Regions from separate parts of the Leisingera sp. SA215 genome, predicted to be linked through region 4. Evidence: riboswitches for the same ligand, from Rfam matches in the RefSeq annotation. Region 4 holds a riboswitch; each other region holds the start of a gene.
What was found. A riboswitch is a leader RNA that binds a small molecule or an ion and turns the genes downstream of it on or off. The one in region 4 is predicted to bind cobalamin.
Positions count from the first base shown of each region.

Region 1: linked by a shared signal. The riboswitch ahead of AC0KW6_RS18225 (ABC transporter substrate-binding protein) and the one ahead of AC0KW6_RS19130 ((2Fe-2S) ferredoxin domain-containing protein) in region 4 are both predicted to bind cobalamin.
Region 2: linked by a shared signal. The riboswitch ahead of AC0KW6_RS13015 (aromatic ring-hydroxylating oxygenase subunit alpha) and the one ahead of AC0KW6_RS19130 ((2Fe-2S) ferredoxin domain-containing protein) in region 4 are both predicted to bind cobalamin.
Region 3: linked by a shared signal. The riboswitch ahead of AC0KW6_RS17140 (CbtB domain-containing protein) and the one ahead of AC0KW6_RS19130 ((2Fe-2S) ferredoxin domain-containing protein) in region 4 are both predicted to bind cobalamin.

Region 1 is NZ_JBVVXU010000022.1:14,259-18,476, forward strand. It holds gene dmdD (methylthioacryloyl-CoA hydratase) at 1-310, shown strand, start outside; gene AC0KW6_RS18215 (ArsR/SmtB family transcription factor) at 558-875, shown strand; gene AC0KW6_RS18220 (permease) at 930-1,979, shown strand; cobalamin riboswitch at 2,106-2,298, shown strand; gene AC0KW6_RS18225 (ABC transporter substrate-binding protein) at 2,441-3,451, shown strand; gene AC0KW6_RS18230 (FecCD family ABC transporter permease) at 3,448-4,218, shown strand, end outside.
Region 2 is NZ_JBVVXU010000010.1:146,140-150,357, forward strand. It holds gene AC0KW6_RS13000 (DUF6638 family protein) at 1-425, shown strand, start outside; gene AC0KW6_RS13005 (hypothetical protein) at 428-694, shown strand; gene AC0KW6_RS13010 (DUF1523 family protein) at 705-1,349, shown strand; cobalamin riboswitch at 1,590-1,788, shown strand; gene AC0KW6_RS13015 (aromatic ring-hydroxylating oxygenase subunit alpha) at 1,896-3,131, shown strand; gene AC0KW6_RS13020 (FAD-binding oxidoreductase) at 3,136-4,218, shown strand, end outside.
Region 3 is NZ_JBVVXU010000019.1:46,901-51,118, forward strand. It holds gene cobF (precorrin-6A synthase (deacetylating)) at 11-763, opposite strand; gene AC0KW6_RS17130 (hypothetical protein) at 837-1,340, opposite strand; gene AC0KW6_RS17135 (CbtA family protein) at 1,406-2,104, opposite strand; gene AC0KW6_RS17140 (CbtB domain-containing protein) at 2,109-2,279, opposite strand; cobalamin riboswitch at 2,315-2,529, opposite strand; gene AC0KW6_RS17145 (DUF1636 family protein) at 2,700-3,035, opposite strand; gene cobA (uroporphyrinogen-III C-methyltransferase) at 3,032-3,766, opposite strand; gene AC0KW6_RS17155 (cobyrinate a,c-diamide synthase) at 3,763-4,218, opposite strand, start outside.
Region 4 is NZ_JBVVXU010000024.1:60,140-64,357, forward strand. It holds gene AC0KW6_RS19120 (FecCD family ABC transporter permease) at 1-243, opposite strand, end outside; gene AC0KW6_RS19125 (ABC transporter substrate-binding protein) at 267-1,193, opposite strand; gene AC0KW6_RS19130 ((2Fe-2S) ferredoxin domain-containing protein) at 1,207-1,980, opposite strand; cobalamin riboswitch at 2,112-2,323, opposite strand; cobalamin riboswitch at 2,520-2,718, shown strand; gene AC0KW6_RS19135 (TonB-dependent receptor) at 2,828-4,218, shown strand, end outside.

The sequences.
Region 1 (4,218 bases), on a different contig from region 4:
GATTGACATGATCCTGACAGGCCGGGTGTATCAGGGGCAGGAAGCCGTCGATCTGGGGCTGGCGCAATATATCACCGAAGGGTCCAGTTTCGAAAAGGCGGTCGAGCTTGCCGACAAGGTCGCGCAGAACCTGCCGCTGACCAATTATGCCATCTGTTCGGCGATCAGCCATTTGAACAACATGTCGGGCATGGATGCGGCCTATGCCGAGGCTGTCGTGGCTGGTGTTGTCAACACCCAGCCAGCGGCGCGCGAACGGCTGGAGGCCTTTGCCAACAAAACCGCAGCCCGCGTGCGGCCCAACAGCTAAGCCGCGCAAACCAGCCGTCAGGCCGTGGCTTGGGGCCTGGCCTGATGCTGCTGGACAGTGGCGGGCAGGGGGGAGGCAGAACCTGCGTTTGCTGCGGGTAATTGCCACCCATTTGCGGCATTCGGCTGGAATTCCCGGGCAATGCCGCAACTTTAGGGGCAAGGCGCCCTGCGGCCGGGCAGCTTGGCTTGGTGTCTCATGCCGGGCGACATCTTGACATAACCGGATTTGTGGTTATTTTAGCGTCATGACGATATCAAGCCACAACGCCCGCGCCCTTGCTGCCCTTGGCCACGATGCCCGTTTGGCCATCTTCCGCCTGCTGGTGAAAGCCGGGGAGGACGGGTTGCGGGTCGGCGAGATCGCCGGGCATCTGGGCTTGGCGCCCTCCACCCTGGCGCATCATCTGTCGGCACTGGTGGATGCCGGGCTGGTCGTGCAGGAAAAGCGCGGCCGTGAAGTGTTCAACCGGGTCGATTACCCCGTCATCCAGGGCGTGGTGAATTTCCTGACATCCGAATGCTGCACAGGTGTGACCCTGACTGTCAGAGAGGAGAGCGCATGAGGCGGAAAGCCGTCCACTTCGACTTGAAACAACTATAAATCTGGTGATATGGAAATGACAAACGTAACCAACCTTCCTCCGAGACCAGGCGCATCCGTCTGGCGGTTCTTGCAAGAGCAGCGGGTCTGGCTGGCCTCTGCCGCAATCCTGCTGCTGCTGGTCATTTTCGATCCGGCACAATCTGCAGAAAGTGCTGTCTTTGCCGGAGCTGCGCTGGCGCATACGGCCCCCTATCTTCTGTTCTCCATTGCCGTCGCGGCCTGGGCCGGCGCCACTGGCGCGGACAATCTGGTTGCAAAGGCTTTCACCGGTAAACCGCTTCTGATGATTGCGCTTGGCGCCCTGGCGGGCGGGCTGTCGCCGTTCTGCTCTTGCGGAGTGATCCCGCTCATCGCAGCACTGCTGGCTATGGGGGTGCCGTTGTCCGCCGTCATGGCCTTCTGGCTGGCGTCGCCGATCATGGATCCCTCGATGTTCTTTCTGACTGCCGGCGTTCTGGGCATTGAATTCGCGGTGGCCAAGACTGGCGCCGCGGTTGGCCTTGGCCTTTTTGGCGGCTTGGTTGTCCATTTGCTGAACCAGGGCGGCGCCTTGCAGGACGCGTTGCGCGACGGTGTCGGAAACGGCGGCTGCGGCGGGGCGAAAATGCGCGCGCCCAAGCCGGTGGTCTGGCGCTTCTGGAGCGAGGCAGAGCGCCGGGCGAAATTTGCCGGAACCGCCTGGACCACGACGCTGTTCCTGGCCAAGTGGCTGCTGCTGGCCTTCATTCTGGAAAGCCTGATGCTGGCCTGGATCCCGGCCGAGACCGTGACCTCCGCCCTAGGCGGTGAGGGGGTGCTGCCGATCATCACAGCAACACTGGTTGGTGTCCCTGCCTATCTGAACGGCTATGCGGCGCTGCCGTTGGTCGGCGGGCTGATCGAGCAGGGCATGGCACCGGGGGCGGGCCTCGCCTTTCTGGTGGCCGGGGGTGTGACCTCGATCCCCGCGGCTATGGCCGTCTGGGCGCTGGCCCGTCCGCAGGTCTTTGCGCTGTACCTCGGCTTATCGCTCACCGGCGCCTTTTCCGCGGGGCTGCTGTTCCAGCTTTGGCACGCGGTCTGATCCGATCCGGGGCCCGGGCCCGCTCGGGTCCGGGCGGCCGGGCTGAAACCGGAGGCAGAGCGGCGGCGCGCGGGTCGGGGAATTCCGGCCGCAGCGAAACTTTTCCTTGCCGCAACGGAGGTGATGCGCTACCCGCGCCTGACCGGTCCCGAAAGGGCTAAGAGGGAATCCGCGGTGCCTGCCGGCACCAAACGGAACTGCCCCCGCAACTGTAGGCGGCGAGAGCTGTGCCATGGCGTCACTGGGCCGGAATGGTCCGGGAAGACGGCACAGTCATTGACCCGCCAGTCAGGAGACCTGCCGGTGATAACCGAAACACACCGGGCGGGGTTGTCCGGGGAGGTTGCCGGTAGGATGCGCCGCCGCTTTCCGGTGCCGCAAGCGGGGGCCAGGCCCTCAGCCTTACCGGTCAATGCCCTTTCACCCGTTCTCCGGTCCTTGACACTAGGAGATCGAAAATCATGTTTCTGCGTTCCGGTCTGATCGGCCTGTCCTTCATCCTTGCGGCACATAGTGCTGCTGCCGGTGAATCCTTTCCGCTCACAATTGAAAACTGCGGCCAGTCGGTCACTTTCGAGGCGCCGGCGGCGTCTGCGGTGACGGTTGGCCAGGCGGCGACCGAAGTGCTTTATGCGCTGGGGCTGGGCGGCAAGGTGCTGGGCACCTCGGTCTGGTTCAACGACGTCCTGCCGGAATACGCTGAGCTGAACGACAAGATCGAGCGGCTGGCCGACAATGATCCCAGCTTTGAAAGCGTGGTGGCCAAACGTCCCGGCCTGGTGGCGGCGCAGTATGAATGGCATGTCGGCCCCGAAGGCGTCGTGGCTCAGCGTGAGCAGTTCCATGATCTGGGCATTCCGACCTATGTGATGCCCGCCGATTGCGCCGGCAAGGACAACACCACCGGCGGCGACGGCACCCGCACCCGGATGTTCACCACCGGCAGCCTGTATCGGGGCATCGAGGAGCTGGCGGCAATCTTCGGCGAAGCAGATAAGGGCGCCGCGCTGGTTGCCGATTACAAGGCCCGCGAGGCCGCGGCGGTTGCCAAGGCGCAGGAGGTTGCGCTGGAAGACGCCTCCGCATTGTTCTGGTTCTCCTCGCCGGAAATGGAAAGCGATCCCTTTGTCGCCGGTCAGAAAGGCGCGCCGGGTTACATGATGCAGCAGCTTGGCCTGCGCAACGTCATCGAAACCGACGAGGAATGGCCGACCGTCGGCTGGGAAACCATCGCCAAGGCCAACCCCACGGTGATCGTCATCGCGCGCATGGACCGCCGCCGCTTTGCCGCGGACGACTACGAGAAAAAGCTGGAGTTCCTGCGCCAGGACCCGGTGGCGAGCCAGATGGATGCGGTCAGGAATAACCGCATTGTGGTGATGGACGCCCAGGGGATGGATGCCACCATCCGCGCCATTCCGGCGCTGGAAGATCTGGCTGCCGAACTCAGCGTGATCGGCAGCAACCAGTGAGCGCAGCCGCCGCAATCACATGGCAGGGCCTCAAGGGGGCCTGCCTGGCCTTGCCTGTACTGATTGCGGCGGTCCTGGCTGGCGCAATGATCGGGGAAACCCCGCTTGCGCCGGACCTGGTGCTGTCTGTTCTGGCCAACAAGCTGGCCGGTGCAGGCCTGCCTGTGGACCCGGTGGACCAGGGCATCATCTGGAGCTACCGGCTGCCGCGGGCACTGGTGGCGGGGGCCTGCGGCGCGGCGCTGGCGGTGGCGGGCGTGGTGCTGCAGGCGCTGCTGCGCAATGCGCTGGCGGATCCTTACATACTTGGCATTTCGGCCGGCGCCTCGACCGGGGCGGTGGCTGTCACCATCGCAGGGCTGGGCGGCGGCGCGCTGTCGCTGTCCTTTGGCGCCTTCAACGGGGCGCTGCTGGCGTTTGGCTTCGTGGCCATTCTGGCCCGGGCCGCCGGGGCAGGCGGCAGCCGGGCGGCGGCGGCGCAGATCGTGCTGGCAGGCATCGCCGGATCGCAGCTGTTCAACGCGCTGACCGCCTTTATCATCGCCAAATCCGCCAATGCGGATCAGGCCCGCGGCATCATGTTCTGGCTGATGGGAAATATGAGCGGGGTGCGCTGGCCGGATGTGTGGCTGGCGGTGCCGCTGGCATTGGCCGGCTGGGTCATCTGCCGGTTTCACGCGCGGGCGCTGGATGCCTTCACCTTTGGCACCGACTCCGCGGCGTCGCTGGGCATCCCGGTGCGGCGGGTGCAGGTCATTTTGATCTGT
Region 2 (4,218 bases), on a different contig from region 4:
TGCCGGCGGAGTTCGAGGGGCTGGCGGCGCTGGTGCGCTGGGCGGAGGGCGGTGGTAAGTGGCCGAAGATCACCTCGGACCATCCGGCCTATTTCTATTCCCTGCGGGCATCGGATACGCCCTGCCGCGATCTCGTGAACATGCTGCTGGCGGAGCTGTGCCCGCATGATTTCCGCCAGATGTTCATCTGCCACAAGGAGCTGTTTTACCATCAGTACCGGGGCTGGCCGGAGACGAAAAAGGCCTATGCAGCGGAGTTCCTGGCGCGGGAGTACGCGGTGGACAAGGCCGGAGCGCGCGCCGCACTGTTCGGGCATGAGCCGGATATGGACGGGCACACACCTGCGCTGCCGCGGGTGCGGCGCAAAGGGATGGTCGAGCGGGTCGGCCCCTGGGGCGCGGTGAACCGGGTGAGGGGGCGATAGAGATGTTCGGGTTTATCCGCCTGATCCTGATCCTGCTGGCGGGGCTGACCGTGGCTTACGGCGCGGTCTCGCTTTATTCGCGCGAAGTGCGGCGGGCGAAGCTCAAGCGCCGCTGGAAAGAGAAGGGGTTGACCGGCGACCGCAGCGCCTTCATCCAGCGGGGGCTGAAACAATATGACCGCTCGTTCCGGCGCAAGCTGATCCTGCTGGTTTATATCATTCCGCTAGGGGCGATCGCGCTTCTGGTCTATGTCATCAACTTCATGTGAGGTGCAGCAGATGCGTTTCATCAAATGGGCTTTTCTGATCACCATCTGGGTGCTGTTCGGCGCCTTTCTGCATTACACGCTGCCGCAGTACGATGTGGTGCGCATCGTCAACACCTATGAGGAGCGGCAGGAGCTGAACGACTGGACCAAACTCTTCTGGTCCAAGCCGGACGGCCAGTCCGCCGAGTTGATCAACCGCGATGTGCAGTTCATCCAGGCGGTGCGCCCCAACGGCCGCAACATGGTCTACCGAAATGAGGATACCGGCTGGAACTGGCCGCCCTATTTCAAGTTCGACACCGCGAACCTGTATACCGATGCCAATGACAGCATCTCGACCAAGGCGAACCCGGAATGGGTGGCGGTGATGCATTACGGCTGGCGCAACGAGTTCCTGTCGGTTTTTCCCAACGCCGTGACGATTAACCCGGTGGCGGGGCCGGAGGACAAGCCGGCCAACTGGTTCTCGATCATTGTGCTGGTGCTGCTGGCGGCGCTGTTCTGGGCCATCTATGTGCGCTGGCGCCGCTTCCGCCAAGCCCGCATAGACCCGATGCTGGAGGAGGTCGAGGACAGCCTATATGCGGCGGGCGATGCAATCGCCGAGCGCAAGGGGCGGTTCCGGCGCTGGCTGGACAGCTGGAAATCGAAGTAAGACAGGGCCGCGGAAACGCGGCCTTTTTCAGGTGCGGCGGAGCCTGGCGGAGAGCGCTGTGCAGATTCGCCGGAAACGGCCTGAATCAGCTGCTGACAGGTAGGGTTTTTGCCGCTTTTTGCATGCAGAGCGCATTTTGCGGCATTGGGCAGGTTCGTCTGGTGGCCGGTAATGAACCTGCATGTCTCATTCTGGTTTCGCCGGGTCGGTTTTGTTTCCCATGGCGGGAAATTTTTAGGGCAATACCGCGGATAGCAAGGTGCCGTCCTTCGGGGCGGAGAATTGGGAAGCTGGTGAAACCCCGGCACTGCCCCCGCAACGGTGACCCCGGGCAAGGCATGGCAATGACCACTGAGGCAGGTGCCTCGGGAAGGTGCCAGGCCCCGCCGCCTAAAGGCCCCGGGACAGTCCGGAAACCAGCCTTGCCCTGAAAAACGTCAACCGCGGGCGGCGGCGGGGCGGTTGCGGGCGCGTGGCCTGCAATCTCTCTTCACCTGCCCGCACCCAGCCAACCCGCCGCGGGGTTGCGGCAAAGGAGAGAAGCAGATGCTTCACGATAGCGAGATTCTGGCCAAGCTGATGGCCCGGCAGAAAAACTACTCTCTGGAACAGGCGTTCTATACCGATCCAGGCGTTCTGGATCTGGACTTGCGGCAGATCTTCTACCGCGAGTGGCTGTTTGCCATTCCCGCCTGCGAAGTGCCGAAGCCGGGCAACTATGTGACCCATCAGGTGGGGGCTTATAACGTCATCATCGTGCGCGGCACCGATGGCGAAGTGCGTGCCTTCCACAATGCCTGCCGCCATCGCGGTTCGGTTGTGTGCAAGGCCAAGAAGGGCAATTCGCCCAAGCTGGTCTGCCCCTACCACCAGTGGACCTACGAGCTGGACGGCTCGCTGTTGTGGGCGCGCGACATGGGGCCGGATTTCGATGCCTCCAAACATGGGCTGAAGCCGGTGCATTGCCGGGATCTGGCCGGTCTGATCTATATCTGCCTGGCCGATGAGGCGCCGGATTTCGATGCGTTCGCCGAGGCCGCCCGCCCCTACTTGGAGCCGCATGATCTGGGCAATGCCAAGATTGCCTATGAAAGCTCGATCATCGAGAACGGCAACTGGAAGCTGGTCTGGGAGAACAACCGCGAGTGCTATCACTGCGGCGGCAACCACCCGTCACTGTGCCGGACCTTCCCGGAAGATCCTTCGGTCACCGGGGTGGAAGGCGGTGAAACCCCGCCGCACCTGCAGAAGCATTTCGACCGGATCGAAGCCGCAGGCTGCCCGGCGCAATTCCGGATGGATGCGCGCGGACAGCACCGGCTGGCGCGAATGCCGCTGAACGAGGGCGCCGAGAGCTATACCATGGATGGCAAGGCTGCGGTCGCCAAACCGCTGGGACGGGTGCCCTTTGCCGATGCCGGCACGCTGCTGAAGTTCCACTACCCAACCACCTGGAACCACTTCCTGCCGGATCATTCCCTTGTCTTCCGGGTGAACCCGATCAGCGCGACCGAGACCGAAGTGACCACCAAGTGGCTGGTGCACAAGGACGCGGTTGAGGGCCAGGACTATGACATCAAGCGCCTGACAGAAGTCTGGATGGCCACCAACGATGAGGACCGCATTGTGGTCGAGGACAACCAGCGCGGCATCAACTCGCCCGCCTACCAGCCCGGACCCTATTCCGAAGTGCAGGAAAGCGGCGTCATTCAGTTCTCCAACTGGTATGCTGAGCACCTGACCCGCGCCCTGACCGGCCGCCACCTGATCGCGGCGGAGTAAGCCCATGGGACTGCAGGCTAATTTCGAGTCGCTGGACGAAACCCTGGCGTGGAAGGACGACGAGATGCTGGAATGCGTCTCTGTTGTGCCGGAAGCGCCGAACACCGCCACCTTCAGCTTCCGCGCGCCTTCCGGCGCGTGGTTCAAATACCAGCCGGGCCAGTTCCTGACGCTGGAACTGCCGGTGCCGGGCGGGACCGTCTGGCGCACCTACACGATCAGTTCCTCGCCGTCGCGGCCGCTGTCGATCTCGGTGACGGTGAAGGCGCAAGCGGACAGCATCGGCACCCGTTGGATGCTGGACAACCTGCGCCCCGGCAGGATGCTGAAAGCCTCGGGGCCTGCGGGGCTGTTCACCCTGCCCAAGCGCCCGAACGGCAAGTTCCTGTTCATCTCCGCAGGCTCCGGCATCACGCCAAGCCTGTCGATGACCCAGTATCTGTTCGACCGCGGCCAGTCGCCCGACATCAGCTTTATCAACTGCGCCAAGCGCCCGAGCGAGATCATCGCGCGGCGCCAGCTGGAAGGCATGGCGGCACGGGTGCCCGGCCTCAAGCTGAACTTTGTGGTGGAAGAGGACGATCCCTATCAGGTCTGGACCGGCTACCGCGGACAGCTGAACCAGATCATGCTGGGCCTGATTGCCGGCGACTATCTGGAGCGCGAAGTCTACTGCTGCGGGCCGGATCCGTTCATGCAGGCGGTGCGCGACATGCTCAACGGCCTGGGCTTCGACATGGAGAACTACAACCAGGAAAGCTTTGGTGCCCCGGTTGAGACTGCAGCCGATGCGCCCGAGATCGACGACGTGGTGCCGGAAGAGACCGCAGCGGCAGAGATCAGCTTTGCGGCCTCCGGTGTTATGGCGGCCTGCACCGAAACAGATACGGTGCTGGCGGTGGCCAAGGCTTCGGGGCTCAACATCCCGTCGGGCTGCACCTTTGGCATCTGCGGCACCTGCAAGGTCAAGAAGACCGCGGGCGAAGTGCATATGGTGCACAACGGCGGCATCTCGGAGGAAGACGTGGAGGCAGGTTACATCCTGGCCTGCTGCTCCAACCCGATTGGCCGGGTCGAGGTCGATATC
Region 3 (4,218 bases), on a different contig from region 4:
CGGCGGCGGGTCAGCACCGCCGCAGCAGGTAGATGTCCATGATCCAGCCGTGCTCGGCCCGTGCCTTGGTGCGGGTTTCAATGATCTGGGCCGCAACCTCCGCCAGCGGGCCCGCTATGGAAATCTGGTTCTCCATGCCGGCATAGGCGGTCCAGAAGATCTCGATCCCCTGCGCCGCAATGGATTGAAACGAGCATTCCCCGTCCAGCATGATCACCAGCGTATCGGCACTGTCCGGCCAGCCGTTTTCCCGCAAGCGCCGCCCGGTGGTGATGGTGAACGGCGCGCCGATTTCATTGATCGGGATCGCGTGGGCCGCAGTCAGCGCCTGAACCGAGGTGATGCCAGGGATCACCGTCAGCTTGATCTCCGCCAGCGTCTTCAGCCGCTCGGCAATCCGCATGGTGCTGTCGTACAGCGACGGATCGCCCCAGACCAGAAACCCGGCCTTGCCGCCCGCGGGCAGGTTTCCGGTGATGTTCTGCCACCAGATTTCCGCGATGGCGTCGTGCCAGTCGTCCACCCGCTTGCGGTAGCTTTTGGTGGCCTCGTCGCGCACGGGCAGGGCGAATTCGACGATCTTCGGCCCATTGCCCTTGATCGCCCGGTCGCAGATCGCGCGCCTGAGGCCGGCCAGATCGTCCTTTCCCGCGCCCTTGTTGGGGATCAGGATCAGGTCCTGCGCGTTCAGCGCGTCGATTGCCTGCAGCGTCATGTGCTGCGGGTTGCCGGTGCCGATGCCGATCAGGCAAAGCTCAATCATGACGGGGCCTTTCACATGAAAACACGGCCCCCTATGGAGCCGTGCCGGAGTTCTTGCAAGCCTGCAGTTGCGGTCAGGAGCCGTCGCCGTCAGCGGGCGCGGTGGTTTTGGCTTCAACCGGTTCGCCTGCAACCAGCAGCCGGCTGTGGCTGTTGGTGTTCAGCGACACTTTCACCTCGGCGCCGTCCGGCAGCGACGGGATGTGCATCCAGCCGGCATAGAGGCGGGAGATTTTTTCGCCGTTCACATAGACATGCGCATGGCCTTCGCCGGGCACGTCAGCGGCAGAGGCGTGTTCAGGCGCAAAGCGGAAGTTCTGCGGTGTCGCCTGCAGGTTCCATCCGGCCATCGGGTCCTTGATCAGCCGGATCGCAACGCTGGGCGCGTCGCCGCCGGCGGGCAGGTCGACCGCAGCAGAATGATCATGGGCCATGGCTTCTGCCGCGGATTTGCCATGGTGGGCCGGGTCGCCGTGGTCATGACCGTCAAAGGTGACGCCATTGCCGGCGGCAATCACAAAACCGGCGCCGCCGCCGAAGATCAGGCCAATGGCAAAAAGAGCAAGGGAGCGGGGCATCGTGTTATCCTCGGAAAAAGACTGTCCCCGCCGGTTCTGGCCGGCGGGGGGCAGATCAGGCGGGATCAGGCTGCGGCGGCTGCGCGCTTGCCTTCAACCTGCCAGAAATAGCCGGCGAAGCTGCCCAATAGCACCCAGGCGGCCATGCCGATGCCAAAGGCACGGGCGGCAAACAGCGCGCCGATCTCGGTCGGCACCGGGCCCGAGAAGGTCTCCGGCTCAGGCGCGCCAACGATATGCGGACCCATCAGCAGCAGGGCTGCGATCAGGATGCTCACCAGGTTGCCGCCAAAGGCGATCAGCCACATGGCGACACCGGCCGCAGCCACTGTCACGGCCCACCAGATCTGGCGCACGCCGACGTCAGCGGCGGCGACACCCGGCACTTCCGGCGCCAGCGACAGGCCCGGTGCAAAGTGGAAGGTGATGAACCCCGCCAGACCCCACAACAGGCCGGTGCGCGCGTTGATCTCATGCCCCTGGCGCTCGGCCACAGACATCAGCGCCGCCATCACAAGCGCATAACCGGTATAGGTCAGCATGGTGAAGATAATGCTCAGGCCATCGCGCACCGGCTCGGCAAACAGGCCGGGCAGGGCAGGATGGGCGGTGACCGGGTCAGCGCCGAAATGCACCAGCGCGCCGCTCTCATACAGCTCGGCGTGGAGCAGCACGGGCTGCACGAAATAAAGCTGCAGCAGGGCGGTAATCAACCCTGCTGCAGCGCCAGCGAACAAGCCGCTGGTCAGAATGCGGCTGAACATGGCCTTAGTGGCAGGGGAAGCCGGTGGCGTGGCGCACGTCATGCGCGGCGTCATGCAGGGCAGATGCCTGAACATGGCCGGTCAGCGTGATGATCCCCAGCCCCAGAACCACGGCAAACAGAGCCGGAAGTACACTGGTGCCGGCAGCAGAAGCCTTAAGCGTATTGGTCGTCATTTGTAGTCCTCCCTACCGTCACACCCGACGGTATAAGTTGCGTCCGTTACACGGCCGGTCTCCTGACTCGCGGGTCGCTGCTGCCTTCCTCCTTCCCGGCGCCTTCACGCCAGTGGATATTGGAAGGCCGCTCGCCGCTCACAGTCGCGGGGGCGGTTGAGGCTTCGGTGCCGCGATTTGGTCCACCGTCCTCATTCCCGTTTCAGTCCCAGTGCTTAGGCACTATCAGACACCGTATCGGATTGTTCTGCCCTGCGGGGATGCGTCCGGTCAAGGAAGAATCCGCCAGGTTTGCGCTCTGCAGCGTCATGCGGGGCAAGTTTCACGGCACAGGTGAGCTGCCGCAGCTGCAGGCGGAAATTTCAAATTTTCCGGCCAAAATGCCGCGCCGGGTTGTTGCCGCCGCCCGCTGCAGGCGGGCTACTCCAAATCCGCCGGGATCCGGGCAATCGCCTTGAACCGCAATTTTCCCAGCGGCCGGGCATCGGCGAAATTGCCATCCCGGCTGCCCTCATACATCCGCAGGAAGGTCAGCACATCCGGCAGATCCTTCGCCGTGACCTTGCCGAACAGATAGGCGGTCTTGCCGCATTGGCGCACCGCCAGCGTCTGCGGCTGTTTGCAGCCGGACATGCAATCCACCTGCTGCAGCTGCGCCTTTACCCCCGATGCCTCCAGCGCGGCACGGACCTGCCCGAACAGGGCAGGGTCCGCGCCGCGGCAGGTGCGGCACAGGGTGACCGTGGGCAGACTCATGCGCCGGGCAGGTCCGGCTCCGCCAGCGGACCGTACAGGATCAGCACCGGCGCGGTGGTTTCCATCTCCCGCAGCAGGCGGGGCAACTCGCCTACGGTATGGCGGTGCAGCGACTGTTCCGGGGTTGAAACCCCCAGCGCCACCAGTGCGGGTGTGCTCTCCGGCAGGCCGGCCTCCATCAGCTTTTCAGACAGGCCCGCGAAGGTGCGCTTGCCCATGTAGACAACCGTTGTTGCCTCTGCGTCCGCCAGCGCCGCGATGTTCAGATTGTCCGGCAGGCCGCCGGTCACATCATGGCCGGTGATATATTGCAGCCGCCGCGCGGTCAGCCGCCGGGTCAGCGGAATATTCGCCGCCGCCGCTGCCGCCGAGGCCGCGGTCACGCCGGGCACGATCTCAAACTTGATGCCGGCGCTGCGCAGGGCTGTCATCTCTTCCTCAAGCCGCCCGAACACGCCTGAGTCGCCCGACTTCAGCCGCACCACATTAAGGCCGGAGGAGGCATAATCCACCAAGAGCCGGCTCACATGGTCCTGTTTGGGCGAGGGACGGCCCGCCCGCTTGCCGACGCCGACCAGATCGGCGTCCTCACGAGCGTGGTTCAGGATCGGCCCCGAGGACAGATCGTCAAACAGCACCGCATCCGCCGCCTCCAGCCGCTTGACGGCCTTGACCGTCAGCAGCTCCGGGTCGCCGGGGCCGGAGGACACAAAGCTGACAAAGCCGCTCATGCCTGCTCTCCGGTGATCAGGTGGAAAAACGTGCCGGTGACATGGCCCTTGACCGAGCCGGTCTCGGGCACCGGCCCGCCATCGGCGTCCATGACATTGGCCAAGGGCGCGTCGGGTTCTTCCAGAATGGTGGAGTAGTGGAACTCATGGCCGCGCAAAGCTGTGCCGGCCGCAAACCCCGGCATGTCCGCCTGCAGAATGGCGCGGCGGTAGCCGAGGTGGAACTTGCGCTTCTCATAGGAGGTCACCAGCCCCAGCAGCCCGGCCATCCGGTGCCGGTTGCCGTCCTTGTCGATCAGCGCTTCGCCCAGGGCCATGTAGCCGCCGCATTCGCCATGCACCGGTTTGGTCTCGGCATGTTTGCAAAGCCCGGCGCGGAAGCTCTCCGCCGCCGCCAGCGCGCCGCCATGCAGTTCCGGGTAGCCGCCGGGCAGCCAGACCAGGTCGGCATC
Region 4 (4,218 bases):
GTCGGCCATCGGATTGCGCAGGGTTGACTGCATCAGCACTCCGGCCAGCGCAAGCATCGCTCCAATCAGCGCCACCGCCAGCACACGCGGTACCCGCCATTGCCAGATGATCAGCGACACCCCGCGGGGCGCATCGTCAGACCGGGTCAAAACATGCAGCCGTTCGGCCCAGCTCAACTCGGCTGTGCCCCACAGGATCCCGGCAAGCATCGACAGAAACAACAACGCAACACCTAAACTCAAAGCCGCAGAAGAAGACGGTTGCATCAATCCAACGCTTCCAACTCGGCATTCAGCCGTTCGACACCTTCCAGGAATCTTGCTCCAAGCACCGTGTTGGAGAAGCTGACGGTGGCAAAGCGCCCGTTTCTGACGGCATCCAGCTGCGACAGAACCGGATCCGCCTCCATGTGGGCGCGCTTCTCGGCGGCGCTGGACCAGGTGGCATCAATCAGGACAATAACGTCCGGGTTCCGGGCCATGACAGTCTCCCAGCCAACCTCTGCCCAGGCACCGTTGATGTCCTCTGTAATGCTGGAGAGACCAGCACTTCTGGCCAGCAATGCAGGGCTGCCGCAACATCCGATGGTGTAGGGAGACGTTTTGCCGTTGCTGTAGAAAAAGGCAGTCATGTCGCGGTCACTCCCCGCGTCCGCCACTGCTTCGAGGCGGGCAGACAGGTTCGCAAGCAGTGCCTTTGCCCGGTCTTCCACCCGAAAGAGCCTGCCGATCGTTTCGATATCCGTCAGCAACGGCTGCACGGTCAGCGGCACATCTCCGGGATGATGCAGGCTGCAGGCGGCGTCAGAAAGATAGGTTCCGATTCCCAGCGCCTGCCACTCGGCTGCACTGCCAAGGTTGCTTTTGTCAAATGCAGAGGCAAACCCAGCAAACAGGAAGTCAGGCTCTGATGCGAGGACAACTTCACGGGCCGGGTATTTTTCTGCCAGCACCGGGATACGCTGATAGGCGCTCTGCCATTGCAGCGGCATCCTGTCATCCAAGTAGGCGGTGCCCGCCAAGCGGTCCTCCAAGCCAAGCGCCAGCATGATTTCCGTGGCTTGTTGATTCAGCGTGACAGCCCGAGCCGGCGCCGTGTCATAACTAAAGCTGCCGTAACAGCTGGCAATCTCGACAGGGGCAGCATGAACCACGCCCAACTGCCCCAGAACAGCGGCGGCGAGAGGCAACAAGAATTGTCGCAAATCAGTCTCCCGAAGTGAAAAAGTGATGTTCGTGCAGGATCTCGCCAGCCACCAGTGCGCGGCTGACAAAATCGCGGACTGCGTCCACGTTCGGCAGCTGATACCAATGCCCCTCAGGGTAATGGATAAGCGACGGCCCGCGGTTACAGGGAAACTGGCACCCGGTCGATGTGACTAAGCATTCTGCGGAAAGCCCGGCGCGGGCCACCTCCAGCTTCAGCATTCCGACAAGCGAGGGCGCATCCTGCAAGTGGCAGCGCGGCCCAGTGCAAACCAGCAGATGGTGCCGGAAACTGGGCGGCTTGTCCCAGCCTTTCCCCTTTTCGCCCGACGGGCAAACAGCAATTGGGGTCAACTGGACATCCGGCTGCGCGGCCCGCTGCAAAAGGGCTGCATCCCCCTGAACCGGCGCAGCGAAGAACAATTCGGGCAGGTCGCCGTCACGGCGCGCCAGCCATGCCCCGGCGGCCTTGGGCAGCCAGCGTTCAAGGCTTTGGGAAAAGGGCAGCCCAATTGGGTACAGCTCAATATGCTGTGCGCCGGCATTGCACAGGGTGTCAAGCGCCTCCCACAGCCCCGGACCCTTGGCTTCCAGCCGGATGACCTCGGCCCTGCAGGGCGCATGCTCCAGCAGACCGCAAGCCAGAGCGCCAAACCGCGCCTGGCTGACGTATTGGGCAGAAACCAGATAGAGAACGGCTCGCGCCGCGCTGGATCTGGCACCGGTGCTGTTTCCGTGCTCGCGCGCTTCTTCGCAACTAGAAGCAAGCGTCATCGGCCGCAACCGCCCCGATTTGGTTCCTGCACCTTCCCTAGGGCGGCCTCCCGGGCACAACACAGCCAGACACACTGGCCCGCGGGGCCGAACAATCTGGTCATCAGTCCTCCTCGGGCACCCCGCCCGCCAGTTTACAGTTTGTGATGGCAGGTCTCCTGACTCGCGGGTCGCAGCTTGCCGTCCCTTCCCGGAGCCGCAGGCTCCAGTGGTTTGACGGGTCGCTCTCCGCTTACAGTTGCGGGGGCAGTCGCGGCATTGGCGCCTGTTGGCTACACCTCACCGCATTCCCTATTATCCCCAAGCTTCGCTTTTGCCGGGAACCATCGGGCGGTAAAGGACACAGTTCTGCCAAGATGGTCAAGAACAAAACCATCCCTTCCGCAGACATATTGCGCACCATTTGACTGTGATGAGACGCCAAGAGGCCTGCAACTATAAAGAGCATGGCAAATTCCCCGGAGCCCAAGCATTGCCTTCCGTATGATCAGCCGGTTTGCTTTGAATTGAAAAAAATCATTGACATGTCATAGGTCTATTCATACGCACCCTGCGACGGTTTCCAATTGGGAATTAAATGGGAACGCAGTTCGGGCTGTTGACAGCCTCACTCTGCGGCTGTCCCCGCAACTGTAGGCGGAAAGCCAATGCCAACAGCCACTGGGCAGGCTCGCCCGGGAAGGCGGCAATTGGCGCTGATCCGTGAGCCAGGAGACCTGCCGTCAGATATTGTCACGTGTGAATGCGTCGGGCGGGGTGTCCTGGTGAGACAAACTTTCGGTTCCTGCATCCGGGAAACGGGAGTGTCGTTTTTACGGTGACGGTGTAACAACGCTGGAGCCTAATTGTGCGTACTCCTGATTTTAAACCTGCCGCGCTCTGCGTGATGCCGGTCACCTTGTCTCTCGGTTTTTCCAGGCCATCATGCTTCCTGACGTTTGCTGCCTCTGCCATGCTTGTCAGTGCTCCAATTCCTGCGGCAGCGCAGGAATTGGAGCAGGAACCTGTTCAACTGGAACCCATCTCGGTCAAGAAGCAATTTTTGGAACCGGGCCTTGACCTCGAATTGCCGTCAAATGCGGGCAGCCGCCTAGGGCTGAGTTCCCGGGAAACCCCGGCCAGCGTGCAGGTGATCAGCGAAGACACCATTCGCCAGCGCAGTCAGCGTGATGTCAATCAGGCGATTGTCCAAAACGGAACCGGAATCAGCTTCAATGGCCGCCCCAGCAATGGCGGAACAACGCTCAGCATGCGAGGCTTCAGCGGGCACAGTTCCGTCACCCGGTTGTATGATGGCACCCGGCTGTACCCGGCTCCAGGCACCATATCCTTTCCGTTCGATACTTGGAATGTTGACAGCATTGAGGTGCTCAACGGTCCTGCTTCAGTTCTTTACGGCGAAGGCGGGGTAGGGGGCGCAATCAATATCATTCCCAAAAAACCGCTGACTGACACCACGCGCAACGAACTGCGCACCACCGTTGGCACAAATGGCCAGCTTGGGCTGGCGTTAGGCAGTGCGGGCCCGATTTCTGACAGGCTGGCCTACAGCTTCGATGTCAGCCGCACGCGTTCGGACGGACGGGTTGACGGGGACGATCCCTCCAGCCTGGCTGTTTCGGCCGCACTGCGCTGGCAGGCAACCAATACCTTGGCGCTGTCGCTGTCGCATGACTATGGCGACAACACGCCAAGCATTTATTTCGGCACCCCGCTGAAAGACGGCCGCATCGACGAGGGTGTACGTGAACGCAACTACAACGCCGAGGATGCGCTGGTCCGGTTCAAGGACCGCTATACCCAACTGCGTGCAGAATGGACGCCATCCAGAAATTTGACTGTGTCCAGCAACAGCTACTATCTGACCAGCAAGCGCGACTGGCGCAATATCGAGGATTATACGTACCAGCCTGGGACCGGAGATGTTGCACGGAAATGGTACATCGCCGTCAATCACGATCTCGAACAAGCCGGTAACCGCACCGCGGTGACCTTTGACAGTCTCTTAGGGGGCATCAATACCTCAACCACGGTCGGGGCCGAGGTGAATCGCATCACCTACAAAAACACTAACAACTCTCCATACGCGGGCAGTTCGGTGGTGGACTATCAGCATCCTGTTTCCGGCAGCTTTGGCCCGCATTCGCTGGTGACTACAGCCGACCTGACGACAGATCAGCAGGCAGTGTTTGCCGACAGCCGCCTGGAGATAAATGATCAGTGGTCAATTGTCGGCGG